Regions from separate parts of the Halomonas sp. AOP25-F1-15 genome, predicted to be linked through region 2. Evidence: predicted binding sites of a transcription regulator. Region 2 holds the regulator's gene; each other region holds the start of a gene.
What was found. The regulator sigma-54, encoded in region 2, starts transcription at its own class of promoters, with help from an activator protein. The targets are predictions, from matches to a motif close to TGGCACNNNNNTTGCTNT.
Positions count from the first base shown of each region.

Region 1 (6,859 bases), on a different contig from region 2:
CGCTTCAGCCGCTGGAACGCTATCCACTGGATGCGGCTATCCTGTTTTCGGATATTTTAACCATTCCGGATGCGATGGGGCTTGGCCTGTACTTTGAAACTGGCGAAGGCCCTAAATTTCGTAAAACGGTACGCACGCAGGCAGAAGTTGACGCGCTGAGCGTGCCCAATGCCGAGCGCGACCTAGATTACGTGATGCGCGCGGTGTCGACTATTCGCCGCGAGCTGAACGGGCGTATGCCACTTATCGGATTCTCTGGCAGCCCCTGGACACTGGCGACTTACATGGTGGAAGGCAGCTCTAGCAAAGATTTCCGCCACTTAAAAACCATGCTCTACGACACGCCAGACACTCTTCACCAGCTGCTGAATACGCTGGCGCAGTCGGTGACCGACTATCTGAATGCGCAGATTCGCGCGGGTGCCCAGGCGGTACAGATTTTTGACACTTGGGGCGGCGCGCTTTCAACACCTGCCTACCTTGAGTTTTCGCTGCGCTATATGAAGCAGATCGTGGCGGGGCTGATCCGCGAACACGACGGGCGCCGCGTGCCGGTGATTCTGTTCACCAAAAACGGCGGTCAGTGGCTGGAAAATATCGCTGACGCCGGTGCCGATGCGCTGGGTATCGACTGGTCCACCGAGCTTTCCGATGCTCGCGCCCGCGTTGGTCATAAAGTGGCGCTACAGGGCAACCTGGACCCCAACGTGCTGTTTGCCCGCCCCTCGGCAATTCGCACAGAGGTTGCTCGCGTGCTTGAAAGCTACGGCCATGGCCCTGGCCACGTGTTTAACCTGGGCCACGGCATCAGCCAATTTACGCATCCGGACAACGTCACCGCCTTCATGGAGGCGCTGCACGAGCTAAGCCCGCAGTATCACCGGGATATTTCGACCCCATCCAACGTCACGCATCCAGGAGCCAATTGATGAGCGAATTACGCGACGACCAGTGGTTTACCGAAGTCTTTGATAGCCACGGCAGCGCTTTCTCACTGAAGATTTCTGAAAAGTTGCTGGATGTGCAGAGTCCGTACCAGCACTTAGAAGTCTACGCCACCGAGACCTACGGCAACTTAATGGTGCTGGATGGCTGCGTGATGCTGACGGATCGCGATAATTTTCTTTACCACGAGATGATTGCGCATCCGGCGCTGTTTACCCATCAAGATCCTAAGCGTGTAGTGATTATTGGCGGCGGCGACTGCGGCACCTTAAAAGAAGTGCTGCGTCACCCTGGCGTTGAAAAAGTCACTCAGATCGATATCGATGAAGAGGTTACCAAAGCATCACAACGCTTCTTCCCTACGCTGGTGGCGTCGAATAACGATCCGCGGGCCGAGCTGCTGTTCGCCGATGGTGTGAAGTGGGTCGACGATGCACCGGATGAGAGTATCGACGTGTTAATTATCGACTCCACCGACCCGGTTGGCCCCGCCGAAGGGCTGTTTAAAACTGACTTCCTAAAGCGCTGTCACCGCATTTTGAAAAGTGGCGGCGTAATGGTGCAACAGAGCGAGTCGCCGCTTTATCATAGCGGATCGATCATTCGCGAACTGCGCCACGATATGCAAGAAGCCGGATTTGACAGCGTTGCTACGCTGCCTTTCCCGCAGCCGGTTTACCCCTCAGGCTGGTGGAGCGTGACGCTGGCCGGTAAATCTATCGACGTTAATGCGTTCCGTGAACAGGACGCCGCAAGCCACGGCCTGCCGCTGGAGTATTACAGCGTTGATGCCCACCGTGGGGCGCTCGTGCTACCGCCGTTTATGCGCAAGGCATTTGCGGCCGAGTAAATAACGCCCTTAGCCCGTCGTTTGACCACTGCCCATCTTGTTCTGCCCTAGAAAGGTGCAAGAGCAAGTGGGCAGTCTCGTTTTTTGCATATAGACGTTCGTCTCGAATCCGTTGAGTAGCGTTGAAAAGCGCTGAATTAGCGCCGGTACCCTTGTTGGCATCTTACTTGCTAGGTTTAGTTACATGCTAAGGCATGCGTAATTCTGGGAATTCAGGATTCTAATTGATTCAAGGGGAACTATATGCTGAACAAAAAACACCTCGTGCTACTAGCGTCTGCTGGCTCAGTGACGTTAGCGGGAATAGCAACGGCTCAAGCAGACGTCTTAGAAGATACCATCGAGCGCGGGGCCGTTCAGTGTGGCGTGAGTGACGGCCTGCCTGGCTTTTCTGCACCGGATGGCGACGGTAACTGGCAAGGCCTGGACGTTGATGTATGCCGTGCAGTCGCCGCAGCCGTACTTGGCGATTCAGAAGCGGTCAACTACATCTCCCTTAACGCCGTTGAGCGCTTTACCGCTCTTCAATCGGGCGAAGTGGATGTCCTTTCGCGCAATACCACCTGGACCACCACTCGGGATACCACCCTGGGTCTCAATTTCGCAGGGGTTAACTTCTACGACGGTATCGGCTTTATGGTTAGCCGCGACCTTGGCATTAACGGTGCAATGGAACTTGATGGCGCCGCTATCTGTATCCAAACGGGCACCACGACCGAATTGAACGTGGCCGATTACTTTCGCGCCAACGATATGGAATTTGACCCCATCGTTTTCGATACCTCTGAGCAAACCGTTGGCGGCTTCCAGGCCGGGCGCTGCGATGTACTGACCTCCGACACCTCACAGCTGGCAGCGCTACGTATCCAGCTTGACGACCCCGAAGGCGCGGTCATTCTACCTGAGATTATTTCTAAAGAGCCGCTTGGCCCCGTCGTGCGGCAAGGCGATGACACTTGGTTTAACATCGTTAAGTGGTCGCTGTTCGCTATGATTAACGCCGAAGAATACGGCGTGACCAGCGAAAATGCTGAGGAAATGCTCAGCTCTGAAAATCCGGACGTGGCTCGCCTGCTCGGCCAAGACGGTAACTATGGCGAAGGCATGGGCTTAGAGGCTGACTGGGCTTACAACATTATCAGTCAGGTCGGTAACTACGCTGAAAGCTTTGAACGTAACGTAGGCATGGGCTCTCCGCTTGAAATTGAGCGCGGTGTGAACGCTCTTTGGAACGCCGGTGGCTTCCAGTACGCTCCTCCGATTCGCTAAGCGTCTCGCTTGACCCTGGCCCGCCGACTTTTCCAGTCTTCATATCAAGGAATGGGCGGGCCATCTGATTGACCTTCCGTGTAGCGGAGACGCCATCCATGTCGGTAAGACCCAACATTCGCCACGCCGGCCACAAGCCGCCGTTTTGGCGAGATCGCGCTAAGCGCGCACTTATTTTCCAAATCATTTTGATCGCCGTTGTCACGGCTTTCCTGGCCTACATTATCCACAATACCCAAGCCAACTTGAATGCTCGGGGCATTACCACCGGCTTTGGATTTTTGAGTAACACGGCGGGCTTCGGCATTGTTCAAAGCCTGATCGATTACTCCTCGCAAAGCTCCTACGGCCGCACCTTCGTGGTTGGCTTGATCAATACGCTGCTGGTCGGCGGGCTGGGCGTCATCGCCGCGTCCATTATTGGCTTTACTGTCGGCATAGCGCGTTTGTCACCCAACTGGCTGATCGCACGCTTAGCCAACGCCTATATCGAAACGTTTCGTAATATTCCCGTGCTGCTGCAGATCTTTTTCTGGTATTTCGCGGTACTGCGCACGCTGCCCGGCGCCCGGGATAGCCTGGCCTTTGGTGAAGCCTTCTTTCTGAATGTTCGCGGACTTTATCTACCCCAGCCGCTGTTTGAATCCGGTTTTGGGCTGATTCCCGCTACGTTTGTAGTCGCGATCATTGCCAGCATCGCACTGATTATTTGGAACAGGCGCCGTCATGAAGCCACCGGCAAACGCCTGCCCGCCGGTTTGCTATCGCTGGTAATCATTTTTGGCCTGCCGCTGCTGGTGCTAATCGCCACCGGCGTGCCGGTCACTTGGGAAATGCCTGAACTGCGCGGCTTTAATTTCCGAGGCGGCATTACCATCATTCCCGAGTTCCTGGCGCTGTGGCTGGCACTGTCTATCTATACCGCATCGTTTATCGCCGAAATTGTGCGCTCAGGTATCCAGGCTATTCCCCATGGACAGACGGAAGCGGCACAGGCACTGAGCTTGCCGCGCAAACTGGTATTACGTCTGGTGGTCATTCCACAGGCCATGCGCGTCATCATTCCGCCGCTCACTAGCCAATATCTTAACCTGATTAAGAACTCGTCACTGGCCACCGCCATCGGCTATCCCGACCTAGTATCGGTGTTTGCCGGCACTACGCTCAATCAGACCGGTCAGGCAATCGAAGTTATTGCCATGACCATGGCGGTTTATCTTGTCATCAGCTTGCTGGTGTCCATGTTCATGAACTGGTTCAACGCTCGCGTTGCGCTGGTTGAACGCTAGGCCGGAGGCGACACCATGATTCACAACAAAGACACCATCCCTCAGCGCCCGGCGCCTAAAGGCACGATTGGCCCGATCGCCTGGCTGCGTGGCAACCTGTTCAATGGGCCCGTCAATAGCATCTTCACGCTCTTGGGGCTGTATGTGCTGTATCTATTGATCGTACCCACGATTCAATGGGCCTTTATTGACGCTGACTGGGTGGGTTCCAGCCGCGAAGACTGCTCTCGAGTAGGCGCTTGCTGGGTATTCATTAACGCGCGTTTTTCACAGTTCATGTACGGCCTATACCCCAGCAGCGAGTACTGGCGGCCCAATATTGTGTTTACCATGTTTGCGGCCATTATTGCCTGGATGGTCATTCCACGCCTGCCGTTTAAACGTTGGGTGGTGCTATTGGCTCTGCTGGTATTCCCAGTGATCGCCTACGTGCTCCTACACGGCGGCTACTTTGACCTGCCGCGTGTTTCAACGCATCGCTGGGGCGGTCTGATGCTGACGCTGCTATTGGCCACCGTCGGCATGGTAGGGGCACTGCCTATTGGCATTGTATTAGCGCTCGGGCGACGCTCGAATATGCCTATCGTCAAAACGTTCTGCGTCATTTTTATCGAGTTTTGGCGCGGTGTCCCGCTCATCACCATTTTGTTTATGGCCTCGGTGATGCTGCCCCTGTTCCTACCCTCCGAAATCAGCGTGGATCGCCTTGTGCGTGCCCTGATCGGCTTAACGCTGTTCCAGAGTGCCTATATGGCGGAAGTTATTCGCGGCGGCTTACAGGCCATCCCCAAAGGCCAGGACGAGGCCGCAGCGGCGTTAGGCATGACCTATTGGAAACGTATGGGCCTGATCGTCATGCCTCAGGCGTTGAAAATGATGATCCCCGGCATCGTTAATACGTTTATCTCACTGTTTAAAGACACCACTCTGGTCATGATCATCGGGTTGTTTGACCTGCTGGGCATCGTGCAAGCGGCGCTTTCCGACTCGAACTGGCTGGGCTTCTCGCTCGAGGGCTACGTCTTTGCCGCATTCGTGTTCTGGATCTTTTGTTTCAGCATGTCGCGCTATAGCCAGTATTTGGAGCGCAAGCTCAATACCGGCCATAAGCACTAACGCTGCCTCTCTTTACGTTTTAAGTAGGATTTCAACATGACACAAGCAGCCACCAACACCTCTGACACCAGTGCTTCTGACCTGATGGTCGAGATGCGCAACGTCAACAAGTGGTACGGCGACTTCCACGTACTGCGCGATATCTATCTGGAAGTAAAACGCGGCGAGCGTATCGTGGTATGCGGCCCTTCGGGCTCAGGAAAATCAACGTTAATTCGCTGCATCAACCATCTCGAAGAGCATCAAAAGGGTGAAATCGTGGTGGGCGGTATACCGCTGACCCAAGATGTGAAACGCATTGAGCAGATTCGCCGCAGTGTCGGCATGGTATTCCAGCACTTCAATTTGTTCCCGCATTTAACGGTACTGGAAAACTGCTGTATCGCGCCGATGTGGGTACAAAAGAAGCCGCGTAAAGAGGCCGAAGCACTGGCGATGGAGTACCTAGAACGGGTGCGTATTGCCGAGCAGGCCACTAAGTATCCGGGGCAGCTTTCCGGCGGTCAGCAGCAGCGTGTGGCGATTGCCCGCTCGCTGTGTATGCACCCCGACGTCATGCTGTTTGACGAGCCGACCTCTGCACTTGACCCTGAGATGATCAAGGAAGTACTCGACGTTATGGTCGAGCTTGCGGAAGAAGGCATGACCATGATCTGTGTAACCCACGAAATGGGCTTCGCCAAAAAAGTGGCTGACCGAGTGATCTTTATGGATCAAGGGCAAATTATAGAAGAGAACGCGCCTGAACCCTTTTTCAATAACCCGCAGTCAGAGCGGACCCAGCTGTTCTTAAGCCAGATCCTGGGCCACTAGCTAAGTGGCGAATATGCATGCTTTTTTACGCCTGTATTTCGCTTACTTCTGCTCGCCTAGCGGCGTAATACTGGCTGGCATTAACGGCGTTTGCTGGCGATGCTGGCTCAATGGCTTTTCAGCCAGGGCGGTCAATAGGATTTGCAACGGGTCACCGTGGCTAACCAGCAAGATCGTTTCTCCGCTGACCTTTTGCTCCCACTCACGGACCACTGCCTGCATACGCCCGGCAACGCTGCTAACGGCTTCAACCTGATGGTGTTGATGCTCGGCATCCTGAGCATCTAATGCCCATATGCGGGGATAATGTTCGTCTCTCTGCCCGTCTAACTCACCGAAATGGCGTTCTCTTAAACGCGTATCCACGCTGAGGGCTAGTCCAAACGCGGCGGCCACGCGGGCAGCGGTCTGGGTAGTACGTAGGAAATCAGAATGAATAACGCGCGTGGGCCTAGGCCACGGCCAGTCGATCACCACCTGGGCAAGCTGCTGCTCACCATGTTCGGAAAGGCCAAAATCGTCTACCCCGCGCTCAGGTGAACTAATGATCAGTCCCTGCTGATTAGCCTGGCTATGG
Region 1 is NZ_JBQSXV010000003.1:22,327-29,185, reverse strand. It holds gene hemE (uroporphyrinogen decarboxylase) at 1-929, shown strand, start outside; gene speE (polyamine aminopropyltransferase) at 929-1,795, shown strand; gene ACT3TF_RS06080 (amino acid ABC transporter substrate-binding protein) at 2,039-3,064, shown strand; gene ACT3TF_RS06075 (amino acid ABC transporter permease) at 3,163-4,353, shown strand; gene ACT3TF_RS06070 (amino acid ABC transporter permease) at 4,369-5,469, shown strand; gene ACT3TF_RS06065 (amino acid ABC transporter ATP-binding protein) at 5,506-6,282, shown strand; gene ACT3TF_RS06060 (histidine phosphatase family protein) at 6,325-6,859, opposite strand, start outside.
Region 1: the regulator sigma-54 is predicted to act here: its motif matches at 1,952-1,969, upstream of ACT3TF_RS06080 (amino acid ABC transporter substrate-binding protein).

Region 2 (6,859 bases):
TAGCGATCAATGTTTCCCCAAGTGCCTGTAAGGCATGCATTTCGCGTTTGAGTTGCGACTTGCTAGGGCGTTCTTCCTGTTCTTCTACTTCAACTGGATCGGGACGTTGCTTACGCATAATGTGACTCACAGACAAGATTCGTTGCGGCATTATACCAGCTGCGAGTACAACATTGATTCGCCAAAGACATTCTATTGAGAGAGATTCGGCGAAAAAGGAGGCCATATGGCACAGGCATTTGATGCATCCGCGCAGCAGTCGCTACTCACCGCGCGGGCCGAAGAGGCGCTAGCGTTGGCAAAACGTATGGGCGCAGATGCCGCCGAAGTGGGCGCAAGCGTGGATCAGGGTATAGGCGTGAGCGTGCGTCTGGGCGAAGTTGAGACGGTTGAGCTATCCCGAGACCAGGGTATTGCCGTGACGCTTTACGTAGGACAGCGTAAGGGTAGCGCTTCATCTACAGATGCCAGCAGCGCGTCGATTCAGGCCGCCGTAGAGAAAGCGTTGGCGATTGCTCGATATACCGGTGAAGATCCCGCCGCAGGGCTAGCCGATGCGGCGCTGATGGCAAGCGAGCTGCCCGATTTGAAAGTGCACTATCCTTGGGCGCTTACCACGGATGAAGCGATTGAATTAGCGCTTGCCTGCGAGCAGGCGGGGCGTGACGTGGAAGGTATTTCTCAGTCGGATGGTGCCTCGCTGTCCAGCGGTGAAGGGGTGCGCGTTTATGCCAATAGCCATGGTTTTTTAGGCACTCAAAAAGGCAGTAGCCATTCACTATCATGCATGCTGATTGCTCAAGATGACGGCGGCATGCAGCGTGACTACGACTATACCTCTGCGCGTGATCCCAGAGCACTGCGTGACCCCGCTGACGTGGGGCGTGAAGCCGCCGCACGCACGCTGCGTAGGCTGGGTGCTCAGCGTCCGCCCACGGGGACCTTTCCAGTGCTGTTTGATCCGTCGTTATCCGGTGGTTTGATCGGGCATTTGTTGGGCGGTATCGCCGGTGGAGCGTTGTATCGCCAGTCATCTTTTTTATGTGATCGGCTTGGTACTGTGCTCTTTCCTGACTGGTTTAGCCTTGAAGAGCGACCCATGGAAGTGGGCGCTACCGCGAGCTCACCGTTTGATGGCGAAGGGGTGCAAACGCGCAATAATCGCTTTATCGATGAGGGGCGTATCGAAAGCTATATGCTGTCTTCCTACAGCGCTAGGCGGATGGGTATGCAGACCACGGGCAATGCTGGTGGGGCGCGCAATGTACGCCTGACAGCACCGCTGAAGCCTCGCGAAGCACTGCTGCAAGAGATGGGGAAAGGTATTTGGGTGACGGAGCTGATGGGCCAGGGCGTTAATGGCGTTACCGGCGATTACTCCCGTGGGGCGGCCGGCTTTTGGGTCGAGAACGGTAAGGTTCAATACCCGATCGAAGAGTTTACGATCGCTGGTAATCTGGAGCGGATGTTCGCGGGCCTAGTGGGCATTGGTGATGATACCGATACCCGTGGCAGCGTGCACACGGGTAGCTGGTTGATTGATGCGATGACAGTAGCCGGTAACTAATCGGCGTAAATGGCTACTGATCTTCCTCAAAGCGAGCCTCGAACAGCGCTTGAATCGCATCAAGCGCCTGTTCTGCGTCGTCGCCCTCGGCGTGTATAGCTAGCTCAGTACCGCACGGGGCGGCGAGCATTAATAACGACATAATATTAGCGGCATCGGCAGCCTGCTGCTGCTTATAGACACGTATATTAGCCGTGAACTGTTGGCCGCATTTAACTAGTTTCGTCGCCGCGCGGGCATGTAGTCCGCGTTGATTGGTGAGTGTGAGTGTTCTTTCTGGCACCCTGGTTCCTTTTCGCCGAGTGGTGTCATTAATCAATAGACGTGCTTAAGTCGTTGGTAATTGATCGCTGGTCGAGGAGAGACTGGTCAACGGCGTTGGGGGCTGTTCGCTCAGCGTATATTGCAGGCCTAGCTCTCGGTGGCGCAATTGAACTTCGCCCACACGAGCCGCTAAGCTTTTTGCTAGCTGCTCCACCATATAGACAGAGCGATGTTGACCACCGGTGCAGCCAATAGCAACGGTCATGTAGCTACGTTGGCTATTCTGATAAGCCGGTAACCAGCGCTCAAGCCATGCCTGGATATCGTTACTCATGGCATCCACAACGGGATAGCCTTTTAAGAAGGCAACGATGTTGGCGTCACGGCCTGTCGATTGTCGCAGCGTTGGGTCCCAGTAAGGATTGGGCAGGCAGCGCACGTCGAAGACGAGGTCAGCATCCAAGGGTACCCCACGCTTATAACCGAACGATTCAAACGTCAACGTCAACTGGTCGCACTGCTGGTGAGCCACCTGGTCAGTAATCCGGCGGCGTAGGTCGTGTACTGACAGTCGCGATGTGTCGATCAATAGATCGGCTAGATCACGTATGTCATGCAGGGTCTCTTCTTCTTTATTGATAGCCTCTTCAAGGGTCATTTCACTATTGCGCGTCAACGGATGTCGGCGGCGTGTGGCGGAGTAACGCTCTAGAAGAATTCGGGCATCAGTGGTTAGGTAGATAACTTGGAAATCAATGGTGCGCTGGCGCAACTCTTGTAATAGCGAGGGCAGGCGTTCAAGAGCCCCCGGTAAGTTGCGTGCATCAATGCTGACCGCCAGATGGGTACGATCACTCTGGTCGCGTAATTCGTCGACCAGTGACCCCAGCAGCATGACGGGAAGGTTATCAATCGCGTAGTAGCCTAGGTCTTCCAACGCCTGTAAGGCGATAGATTTGCCAGACCCAGAACGACCGCTAATGATGACCAGTTGCATAGAGTTTCTCTTCGCGTTAATCCAACGGCTTAAATAGGGACTTGATGGTCATTGATTGTCGCTTAATCCGCTGAATGCTCACGAATTTTAGCTGTAATGAGGTCGAGTAGTTCGCGCTGACTGCCTGCTTTGCGTAGCCGCTGGCGAGTATCCGCATCATTCATGATGGTGGCTACTTGGCCTAGCAAAGAGAGGTGTGTGTCATCCGCTTGTTCCGGTACGAGCAGCACAAACACTAGATCAACGGGGTCGCCGTCGATAGCATCAAAATCAATCGCTTCTGAGAGTTTTAAAAAACCAGCAATAGGCGTAGAGCAGTGAGGGCTGCGGGCATGTGGAATAGCCACGCCGTTACCAATCCCTGTGCTACCTAAGCGTTCTCGGCCGATTAAGCGACTGAACACTTCTTGGCTATCTAAACTGGGCGTATTTTGGGCGATAAAGGTGCTGAAAAATTCCAGCACCCTTTTTTTGCTGCCCCCAGGGACGTCGAAAAGAACGCGCTCTGGGGGGAGTATGGTTTCCAACGTCATTGAATTAACGCACACCTGCGCCTTGGGCGCGAGCTTGTGCTTTTTCCTTATGTTTAACGAGTTGACGATCAATTTTGTCCGCTAGCGCATCGATAGCGGCATACATATCACTGTCTAGGGCTTCTGCATGTAAGTCAGCGCCTGCTGCATGCAGTGTGCAGGCTGCCTGTTGGCGTTCTTTCTCCACCGATAGGGTGACCTGCACAGTGGTTATATTGTCGTAATGACGCTCAACACGTTCAAGCTTTTCATTAACATAGTCACGCAAGGCGTCAGTCAGTTCTACGTGATGACCAGTGATATTTACTTGCATTGACGTACTCCTTATCTATCGGACTGTACTTAGGAACCGTGCTTAGGAACCGTACTTAGGGACTGTACTTAGTACTTAGATATGTAGCCCTTTTGATTGTAACCCTTTTTGCCCCGTTGCAAAGCCCTTGTCGAGAGTTTCGCTGCAACCTGGCAGATCCTAGCGCAAACGGCGCCGCTCACTGGAAGAGGGAATGCCCATGGCTTCACGATATTTGGCTACCGTACGCCTTGCAACTTGAATGCCACCTTCTTCTAATAATGTCACTAAGCGGCTATCAGAAAGCGGTTTGCTGGGCGCTTCTTCGTGAACCAGCTTTTTCAGGCGGGCGCGGATCGCGGTACTGGAGTGGCTGTCGCCATCCTGGCCACTCACTTGGCTAGAGAAAAAGTATTTCAGCTCGAACACGCCACGCGGCGTATGAATATATTTCTGCGTTGTCACCCGTGAAATCGTTGATTCATGCATTTCAACGGCTGCGGCTATATCGGCCAAAATCAGCGGTTTCATGGATTCTTCGCCATGTTCGAGAAAGCCGATTTGACGGGTAATGATTTCACGGCCCACTCGCAGCAGCGTGTCGTTACGACTCGAAAGGCTTTTAATTAACCAGCGCGCTTCCTGCAGGTGTTCTTTCAAAAACTGATTATCCTGACTTTTGTCCGCACGCTTTATCAGGCTGGCGTAATCAGGTTGGATTCTTAACCGAGGCAGGGCGTCCTGATTGAGCTCTAAATGCCAGCCTTCATTATCATGACGCACCACCAGGTCGGGCGTGATGTAGCTGTCGTTGGTCACGCCATAAGCGCTGCCTGGGCGTGGATCTAGGCTGCGAATTAGCTGGATGACATCGGCTAGCTGCTCGTCATCGAGTCCTAAGCGTCGCTTGAGTAAGCGCATGTCATCTTTGCTGAGCGCTTCAAGAAACTGACGCACTAGCCTACGAGCAGGCACTAGCAGTGGCGTATCATCTGGCAGGGCGGCGAGCTGCAGCATCAAGCATTCACGCAGGTCGCGGGCAAAAATACCGGTGGGCTCGAATTGCTGCAGTTTTAATAATGTCGTTTCGACTTCGCGCTGGCTAAGGCTATCAATGCCCTGGGCGCGTAGCCCTTCACGAATATCATTAAGCGGCTGGGTCAAATAGCCGTTGGCATCTAGTGCATCAATGAGGCTCTCGGAAACCAGCTGTTCACGCACACTAAAATCGGTCATGGCGAGTTGCCACAATAGGTGGCCATGAAGGCTCTGTTCGGCAGCCTGGCGCTCAAAATCAGGGCCCTCGCTGCTGCTGCCAGTGCCGCCAATGTCTTGATAGGTGTCCGACCAGTCGCTATCAACGGAAAGCTCGGTGGGAATGCTCTCTGACCACTCCTCCTCTTTAGGCTCGCTTACGGCCTCTTCACCGAACTCATCTTCCTGTTCCAGCATGGGGTTGGCATCTAAGGCCTGCTGAATTTCCTGACGAAGATCCAGAGTCGATAGCTGCAGCAGGGCGATAGCCTGCTGCAGCTGAGGTGTCATGGTCAGCTGTGTCCCAATGCGCAGTTGAAGAGAAGCTTTCATGACCATTTGAGAACCACTCGTTAATCGGAATGCTTTACCCTAGTGCGAGTGGGAGCTGGGTGCAAGTGCAATAAGCATGCCATTGGTAGTTAAAGCGTTATAAGGCGGGATTTATGGGCAAAAATAAGCCTACAGACGAAAATCTGCGCCCAGATAAACATCCCTGACTTGCTGGTTAGTGAGGATAGATGCCGGGGGGCCGCTGGCGATGATATGGCCATCGCCGACAATATAAGCGATATCGCAAATGTCCAGCGTTTCACGGACGTTATGGTCGGTAATCAGAACGCCAATGTGGCGCTGTTTCAGCGCGCGAATGATGGTTTTAATCTCGCCCACTGAAATGGGGTCAACCCCGGCAAAGGGCTCATCTAGCAAGATGAAGGCGGGTTCGGTCGCTAGCGAGCGGGCAATTTCTACACGGCGACGCTCTCCCCCTGAGAGGCTCATGCCTAGGTTGTCGCGAATATGGGTGATATGGAAATCTTCAAGCAGAGCCTCCAGGCGCTCTTCGCGACCTGGGCGGTCGAGCTCTTTGCGCGTTTCTAATATCGCCATAATGTTATCGGCAACCGATAATTTGCGAAAAATAGACGCTTCTTGGGGCAGGTAGCCAATGCCTGCCGCTGCGCGCTCATGCATCGGAGCACGAGTTAAATCTAAGTCGTCAATACCCACTTTGCCGGCGTCAGATTTGACCAGCCCGACAATCATATAAAACGACGTGGTTTTGCCCGCGCCGTTAGGGCCGAGTAAGCCAACGACGCTGCCTTGGGAGATTTCCAAGTTAATATCTTTAACCACTCGGCGGCGTTTGTAACTTTTTGCCAAGTGGTGGGCATATAGTGTTTTTATCGGCGCATTGTCAGCAGTTGCCATCGATAGACTCTCTATTGTTCAGGCTGAATAGTCATGCGTATACGCTGCGGCTCGCTACCTTCAACGTCTGAGCGCGCTTGAATCACTTCACGGTCGATGAAATATTCAAGCCGACCTCCGGTAAATTTGTCGTCCTGCTGTGTCAATTCAGCTTGATCAACGAGCTCCACTCGGCGTTCGGCGACGTGATAAATAATCCGCCGAGCCCAGCCTTCCGTCGGGCCTTCTTGCCCTTCGGCCTGATGGCGCAAATAAGCACGCTCACCGGTCGACGTTGCCCGTGAAAGCTCGCCCGCCTCATTGCGTTGAATTTCCACTCGTTCGCCGCGCAGCTGCATTTCGCCCTGGCGAATATTGACATCCCCGGTGTAGACGGCGGTGCCCGCGCGCTGATCAAGATCTAGGCGGTCGGCTTCGACCTCCACGGGGGCCTGTTGTGAAGACGAGCTGGTTTGGGCTGCCGCGGATAGCGGCACGGCAAGCGCAAAAAGGGCGGTGTAGATAAGTGCTTTCATGGCGACTCCTGTTAGCGTTGTGTGGCCGGTGGATGAGTGCCGCGCACACCGTCAGATAAGCGGACCTGGCTATCGTTTAACCATACATCCATATGTGAAGCATTCATTTGCTGGGGCGGCTGTTGCAGTAATACCGGTGCCTCGCTCCATGCATGTTGAGTGAGGCCATCATAGTGCAGTTCTTCAGTATCCAGCTGCCATCCTTCGTCTGGCGCAATAAGTCGC
Region 2 is NZ_JBQSXV010000002.1:483,719-490,577, forward strand. It holds gene yjgA (ribosome biogenesis factor YjgA) at 1-118, opposite strand, end outside; gene pmbA (metalloprotease PmbA) at 227-1,567, shown strand; gene ACT3TF_RS05525 (HPr family phosphocarrier protein) at 1,581-1,850, opposite strand; gene rapZ (RNase adapter RapZ) at 1,896-2,828, opposite strand; gene ACT3TF_RS05535 (PTS sugar transporter subunit IIA) at 2,891-3,361, opposite strand; gene hpf (ribosome hibernation-promoting factor, HPF/YfiA family) at 3,366-3,674, opposite strand; gene ACT3TF_RS05545 (RNA polymerase factor sigma-54) at 3,834-5,246, opposite strand; gene lptB (LPS export ABC transporter ATP-binding protein) at 5,370-6,119, opposite strand; gene lptA (lipopolysaccharide transport periplasmic protein LptA) at 6,131-6,634, opposite strand; gene lptC (LPS export ABC transporter periplasmic protein LptC) at 6,646-6,859, opposite strand, start outside.

Region 3 (6,859 bases), on a different contig from region 2:
TGTTGAGACTAGGCTCCCTCTTCTGTTTTCAGAAGGCGTTTTAAAAGGCCGAATCGACATCACCAAATTTGTCGCATTAACATCCACTAATCCGGCTCGGATATACGGTCTTTATCCTCGTAAAGGAACACTTGCCGTTGGGTCTGATGCCGATATCGTGATATGGGACCCTACTCTTGAGTGGACGATTACCAACGATAGGCTACATCACAATGTTGATTACACGCCTTATTCAGGTATGACCCTCACAGGTAAACCTATAACAACGTTATTGCGCGGTCAGGTTGTCTGGAAAGAGAATATCTTTATAGGTGGGCCGGGTGGGGGATGTTTCTTACCGTGCGAACGCCCCCAGCCAGCAATGCCTAAAGGCGTTAGTAAGGGGTTTTAGCTTTAATGCTCAATGATGATAAACCGCTAGACGACCTGCAGTTTGAAAAAGCCGTGCAGTCAGTGACTACGATGACTTTAAGAGGTATTGGGCTGACGGTATGAGTATTGGCCAGCGATTAGATGGGCTGTCGCATACGCAAAATCGCTACGCCTAAACCGATAAAAGCACTGCCCATGATGCGATTGACCCACTTTGCTCGGCGTGTGTTGCTCAGCCAGCGAGTGAGATGTTTCGCGAGCCCGCCGTAGGCCATTAAGGTGGCGAATGAAAGCACCATAAAGGTGCCTACCATCATAGAAAATTGCGGAAGCAGCGCGCGCTGTGTATCCAAAAACTGAGGAAACAGAGCAGTAAAAAACAGGATTGCTTTTGGGTTGCTCATGGCGACCAGCAGGCCTTCACTGAAAATGCGCCAGTGAGGAATGGGCTTGGCAGCGGTGGACGGTACTGCCAGTGAGCGTTTGCTACGCCACTGGCGAATGCCTAAGTATATCAAGTAAGCGGCGCCGCCAAATTTCAGCAGGCTAAACAGCGTTTCTGAGGCATTTAATATCACGCCTAACCCCAATACCGCGGCGCTCGCCAGTATTAGCAATCCCATAATATTGCCCAGCGAGGAAAGCGCCACGCGCTTTGTTCCACCGGCCATGCCATTACGCACCGCGACTAAAAAAGCGGGCCCAGGGCTCGCAATGCTGACCAGCGCCATGGCAACAAACAGCAGCCAAGTGGAAAGTGGCATGGGTATATCTCCTAAGAGGATAAAGCCGGTTAGTCAGACGACCGGTATCTATCTAAGCGCTGATGGCAAGCCCGCACCTATGGAACGTTAACATTTCACTAGCCCAGTGGCCCGCTGGTAACCGTTGTCTTCAATCCTTTAATAATGGCTTGACCATCCTCACGCTTGAGTTCGTCGTACCAGGCTTGCGTTTGGGCGGCGTCGTGCCCATGAATCATCTCCGCGCGCTTACGGGCGCGCTGGACGATCTCTCCCACTCGGCTAACGCGTTGCGCGTCGTACTGCGTCAAGGCGCTGGCAATGGCAGATGAGGTGTCGGTATGTTCTTCAAGTGCGCGCTGCACGACTTGAGCCAGCACCCAGGCGTCTTCCATCGCTTGGCAGCCGCCTTGGCCAAGGTCGGGTGCCATGCCATGAGCAGCATCACCTAGAAGGGCAACACGCGGTGCGGTCAGTGAATCAAGCGGAGGAATATCGTAGATTTCCACACGCGCCATGCGCGCAGGGTCGAAGCGTTCGATAAGTGCCTGCACCGGCGCAGCCCAGCCTGCAAAGTGTGCGCGTAATTCATCGCGATAGTGGCTGGGGTCGTTGGTGGTGCCAGCGGGGAGCGGTACATCAAGAAAACAATAAAATTCCTGCGCGCCTTCGGCATTGCCCCCGTTGCCCATGGGCATAAACGAGACACGCTTCGCGTCGCCGACATACTGATCCCAGTGACTCTGCGGTGCCAAGGCATCATCGGCAGGCACGCGTACATTCCAGTTCACATAACCCACGTATTGGCGCTCAACGGGGTGACCCACGACCTTACCGCGCAGCTTTGAATGAGTACCTTCCGCGACGACTAATAAGTCTGCGTGCAGGCTTTCGCCATCGTCAAAATGCGCAGAAACACCGTCGTGCGTCAGCGTGTAATCATGACAGCGGCGGCCAAACTGCACATGCTCGGTGCCTACCGCGTCTAGCAACATTTGTTGTAGGGCGGCGCGAGAAATAGGGCATGCACGCTGCTCGATCTCTTCAAATAGCGGCACCAGGCTAAAATCGGTTAAGGGTTGACCGTCATGCGTCAGATAGCGCATCTGGGTGATGTTGCCACTTAAGCCTTCAATGGCGTTACCAAGGCCCAGTTGATGCATGACTTTCACGCCGTTAGACCATATCGAGAGCGCCGCGCCTACTGGACGCATCGTTGCTACGCGTTCAACCACCGTGACCTGATACCCTTGCCGCTGGAAAGCGAGAGCGGTGCTCAGCCCGCCAATGCCCGCGCCGATAACGAGAATATTGAGAGGCGTAGTCAGAGGGCGAGACATAGCGAGCTCCTTGAAAATGGGAAGGCACAACGGCTAACACGTCATATCAGCTGTTACCGCGAACTGTATACAGCGTTAAACCTTAATGTATAGGCAATCATAGTGCCAAGTCAGTCGTTACTTACCTGGGCGTCAAAACCTAACCGACGCCTGTAGGCTGACCTCTAGGGGATCGCCGACCACGACCCGTGTGTTGCCACCGCTTGAAGGGTAGTAAGTGGTGTCGAACAGATTCTTGGCATTGAGCTGCAGGTGAAGGGTGTCGCCCAGCCAAGGGGTGTCCCAGCCGATAAACGCGTCAGCGACGGTGTAGTCGTCTAACTGGAAACTGTTGTCAGCATCGCCTTCGCGCTCACCCACATAGCGAACCCCACCACCTAAGCGCCAGTTGCCCAGGCCAGGCGCGGTTGTTAAATCGTGTGCCAAGTAGAGGGTGGCGGTATGGCGTGCGGCGTTGGTCAGCCGGTTGCCCTGGGTATCTTCGGTGTCTTTAAGTACTTCGGTGTCGGTATAGGCATAAGCGCCTAGTAGTGAAAGCTGATCAGTCAACTGGCCGGAAACCGTTAGCTCCCCCCCCCGTGAACCCGCTTCGCCTACCGTGCGGGTCACACCGTTGTCTGAGACGGCAACATTCTCCTTGCGGATATCGAACAGCGCAACGGCCAACGAGAACTGGTCGTTCCATAGATGCTTCACACCGATTTCGCTGCCCATACTGTGTTCAGGATCCAGCGCCTGTCCGGTATCGCTGTCGGCCCCATTGGGCACAAACGCTTCGCTGTAGCTGGCATAAACGGACGTCTCCGGGGTCAGGCGATGCAGCAGACTGATTGATGGCAGGAAAATATCGTCGCTGGTATCCGTCTCGGTGATGAAGTCCTGCCCACGGCCGGAAAACTGCTCGTAGTGTGTATAGCGCCCGCCTAGCCCCAGCGTCCAGCGGTCGTTGAAGTGCCAGCGATCATTGAGATAAACGCCGGTCGTATTAACCTCATCCAAGCGGTTGCTGCGCGAGGTGTTAAGGCTATCGCTATCCAGCGTCAGGCCGCCGTAGCTCATAGCGTAAATGTTTTGATCAGTCACCGACGAGCCGCGATACACCTCGGCCAGATAGTCGCGGCGACGTTCGTGGTCAATTCCTACGGTAAGGTCGTGGCGCATGCCTGCCAGCGTGGCGGTGCCGGTAGTATCCCAGGCGGTGTACTGTACGCGGCGGTCATAACCTTCATTAGCATCTGCACGACGTGTTAATGCACCGCTCTGCGCGTTAACGCTTAGTACTCGCGGTTGGCCATCGCTGTACTGCCGGCGGTTCCAGCCGTAGGTGAGCCGTGTTGACCAGTCGTTGTTAATATCCTGTTCCCACCAGGCGGTGACGGCTTCGTCGTGACCGAAAACCCGCGACCAGGATTCGTCGAAACGGCGCTCACTAGGTACCTTGGCGGGTTCACCATCAATCATCACCGTGCCGCGATCCAGATCCAAGTCGTAGTCGCGATACTCATAGGAGATTTGTGCGCGACTTTCGCGGCCTTCCCAGCGCAGCGAAGGGGCAATAATCGTGCGTCGATCATGACCAAAAACGCGCGCGGAGTCTTCATCTTCATGATGGACGATAAATCGGAAGGCCAGGCCGGTATCGGCAATTGGCCCGGTGACATCCACGCTGGCATTGCCGCCACCCAAGGAGGTGGCTTCGGCGCTGATTTCGCGCTGCCACTCGTACTCAGGCCGTTTGGTGACCAGGTTGATCACCCCGCCAGGATCCTGCTGGCCTTGAAATAGCGAGGCAGGCCCCTTGAGTACTTCGACATGATCCACCGTTGCCATTGAGAAGGTGCCGCGCGGTTGGCGAATGCCATCGATCAGAATCGAACCATCGCTGTTGCTGCCGAAGCCGCGTTTAATATAGCCATCCTCGGTGCCCCCCATGTTATTGCCTGCGGTCACCCCTGCAACCATCGCCATTGCTTCGTCCAAGCTGTCGATGTCATGGTCGGCCATCACCTGGGCGGTGACGGTCTCCACGGCGCGGGCCTCTTCTAAAAACGACACCGGCTGTTTGCTGGCAAGGCTTGAGCGCTGGGCACGATAGCTCCGCGGAGCCACGTCAGTGAGCCGATCTGAGGTGACGATCAGTGTTTTTGGCGCGGTCTCGTTGGCCTGCTGTTCGTAGACCTGTTGTGCCTGGGTCTGTTGTGCATAGACATCGGGCAGTGGGTTCAGCAGTAGCAGTGGCGAAAACAATGCAAAGGTTCGGGAGCGCAGCATGGTCGATACAGATCCTGTTATTGTCAGAGGGGGAGTGGGCCAAGGATTATGGAGCGTTGAGTGCGCCCCAAAAGTGATCTTCGTGACTTAGCGCTGGCGTGATAGGTAGTAGGGCATTGAAGGTGGCGGCCGGATCAAGGTCAGTGAAGTGTTCGGGATAGAGCCATTGGACGATACGTTCGAGCGCTACAATGGCGAAAGGACCCTGATGAAAACCATGCCATAGCGCATAAAACTGTCCATTCTGAACGGCGTTAAGATGCGCCCAGCCGGGAAGCGATTGGCTCAGATGCCGCAAATCCTGGCTGATATCATCAGCACTGATATCAAGTCCAACGCGCACACCATCACCCGCTGTCCACTGCCCCGCGGTATTGAGGATGACGTCGGGTGGGTGGCTGAGCACCCATTCATTGCTCAGCGTTGCCGATGCGCCGGGAATTAATGCATCGGCAAGATTATCGCCACCTGCCCGGGCTACTAGGTCGGCTAGCCCGTTGCTTAGATTGGTACGGCAGCAGTCCACTTTTAGCCCAGGGGCGACATTGATTAGCACGGTGGGGGCATCGGCGGCCTGTTCCGCCAGCTTCAAGTCTGCCAAGCCCTGGTCGATACGCGCCAAGCGTTGTTCAATTAGGGCAATCATTGCGCTAGCTCGAGGCATCGCGTTCAAGGCCTCGCCTAAAAGCGCAAGGCTTTTGGGCGTGTTCTCCAGCGGGTGGCGGTTAAAGTCGATAAACAGGTAGGCAATACCTAGCTCGTCCAGTAGCTGCGCCAGCGGAGAGCCTTCGAAGTTACTAGCGCGCGCGAGATCAAGCAGTACTAAGTCTGGGGCCAGATTAAGCAGCGCTTCGCTATCGAGTTGGGGTGTCGGCGCGCTTGAAAGAGCGGGCAGTTGATCAAGCGCAGGCCACTGGGTGAGAAACCGTTGAGCCATGGCGGGGTCAAATACGGCCAGCGGATAGGCCCAGCCCGCTAAGCGCGGTGTTGGGTCATCTAGAAGTGTTGCCAAGGCATAAAGCTGGCGTGGCTGGGTAAGAAACAAGCGTGTGGGCGGTGCTGAAAGCGTTACCTGACGCCCAGCAAGATCAGTCAGTGTTTTAGGAAAGTCTTTAGAATCGCCCGCCTGTGAATCGGTTGCCCAGCAAGCGGCAGCGATTAACAGGCTCATCCAATACAGAAAATTAATAGCCAAGCGACGCATCGGATGATCATAAATGGTGGTTGTTGATATAAACATCACAATGGCTCGCTGACGCGATCACTGAGCACAAGTGGCCGCCCTAGCGAGCATCGCTCGACCCGGGACTCGACCCCATAGGCGGTGTGCAGCACGTCGGGGGTGATCACCTCGTGAGGATCGCCTGCAGCCAGTAGCCCCCCGTTACCAAATAGCAGCACTTGATCACAAAAGCGTAGGGCGAGGTTGATATCGTGGATAGCCATTAGGCAGACCGCCTGACGCTCCGCTATTACCGAGCGCACGGTATCAATCAGCGCCAGCTGCCAGCGCAAATCTAGCGCGCTGGTGGGCTCATCCAGTAGTAATAGTGCGGGCTGGCGGGCGATCGCCTGAGCTAGGCCAACCATCTGACGCTGCCCGCCGGAGAGCTCACTCAACGGGCGCAACGCTAACGGGCGAATGGCCAGTGCATCGAAAACGCGCTCGATTAACGTGTCTATCTCTGTACGGCTTAGGTCGGGGCGCACGGCACGACAAGCGCTCAGTACCGCTTCGTAGGCCACTAACGTGGTGGCCTGAGGGAGCGTTTGCGGTAGATAGCCCACATGACGCATCCGCGCGGCGCCACTGAGGGTGGTGAGGTCGATATCATTAAGCTGCATACGTCCGCTGGCTGGCTGTAAGCCCGCGATGGCTTTTAACAGGGTCGATTTACCCACCGCATTGGGCCCCAACACTGCGACCAGTGAACCGGGTGGCAGTGTGGGCAAGCTTAGCTGCTCGAAAACGCGCCGTTTGCGGTAGCCGGTCGTGACGTTGCTGAGCGTAAAGCCTGCTTTCATCGCGCGCGCCCCTGCAGCATGATTAACGCCATAAAGAAGGGAATGCCTACCAGCGAGGTTACTAAGCCCACAGGCAGCACCAGCCCATCGACCAGCGTTTTACTGGCG
Region 3 is NZ_JBQSXV010000003.1:339,232-346,090, forward strand. It holds gene hydA (dihydropyrimidinase) at 1-391, shown strand, start outside; gene ACT3TF_RS07480 (LysE family translocator) at 510-1,136, opposite strand; gene hpxO (FAD-dependent urate hydroxylase HpxO) at 1,235-2,455, opposite strand; gene ACT3TF_RS07490 (TonB-dependent siderophore receptor) at 2,588-4,726, opposite strand; gene ACT3TF_RS07495 (ABC transporter substrate-binding protein) at 4,773-5,966, opposite strand; gene ACT3TF_RS07500 (ABC transporter ATP-binding protein) at 5,966-6,751, opposite strand; gene ACT3TF_RS07505 (FecCD family ABC transporter permease) at 6,748-6,859, opposite strand, start outside.
Region 3: the regulator sigma-54 is predicted to act here: its motif matches at 2,546-2,563, upstream of hpxO (FAD-dependent urate hydroxylase HpxO).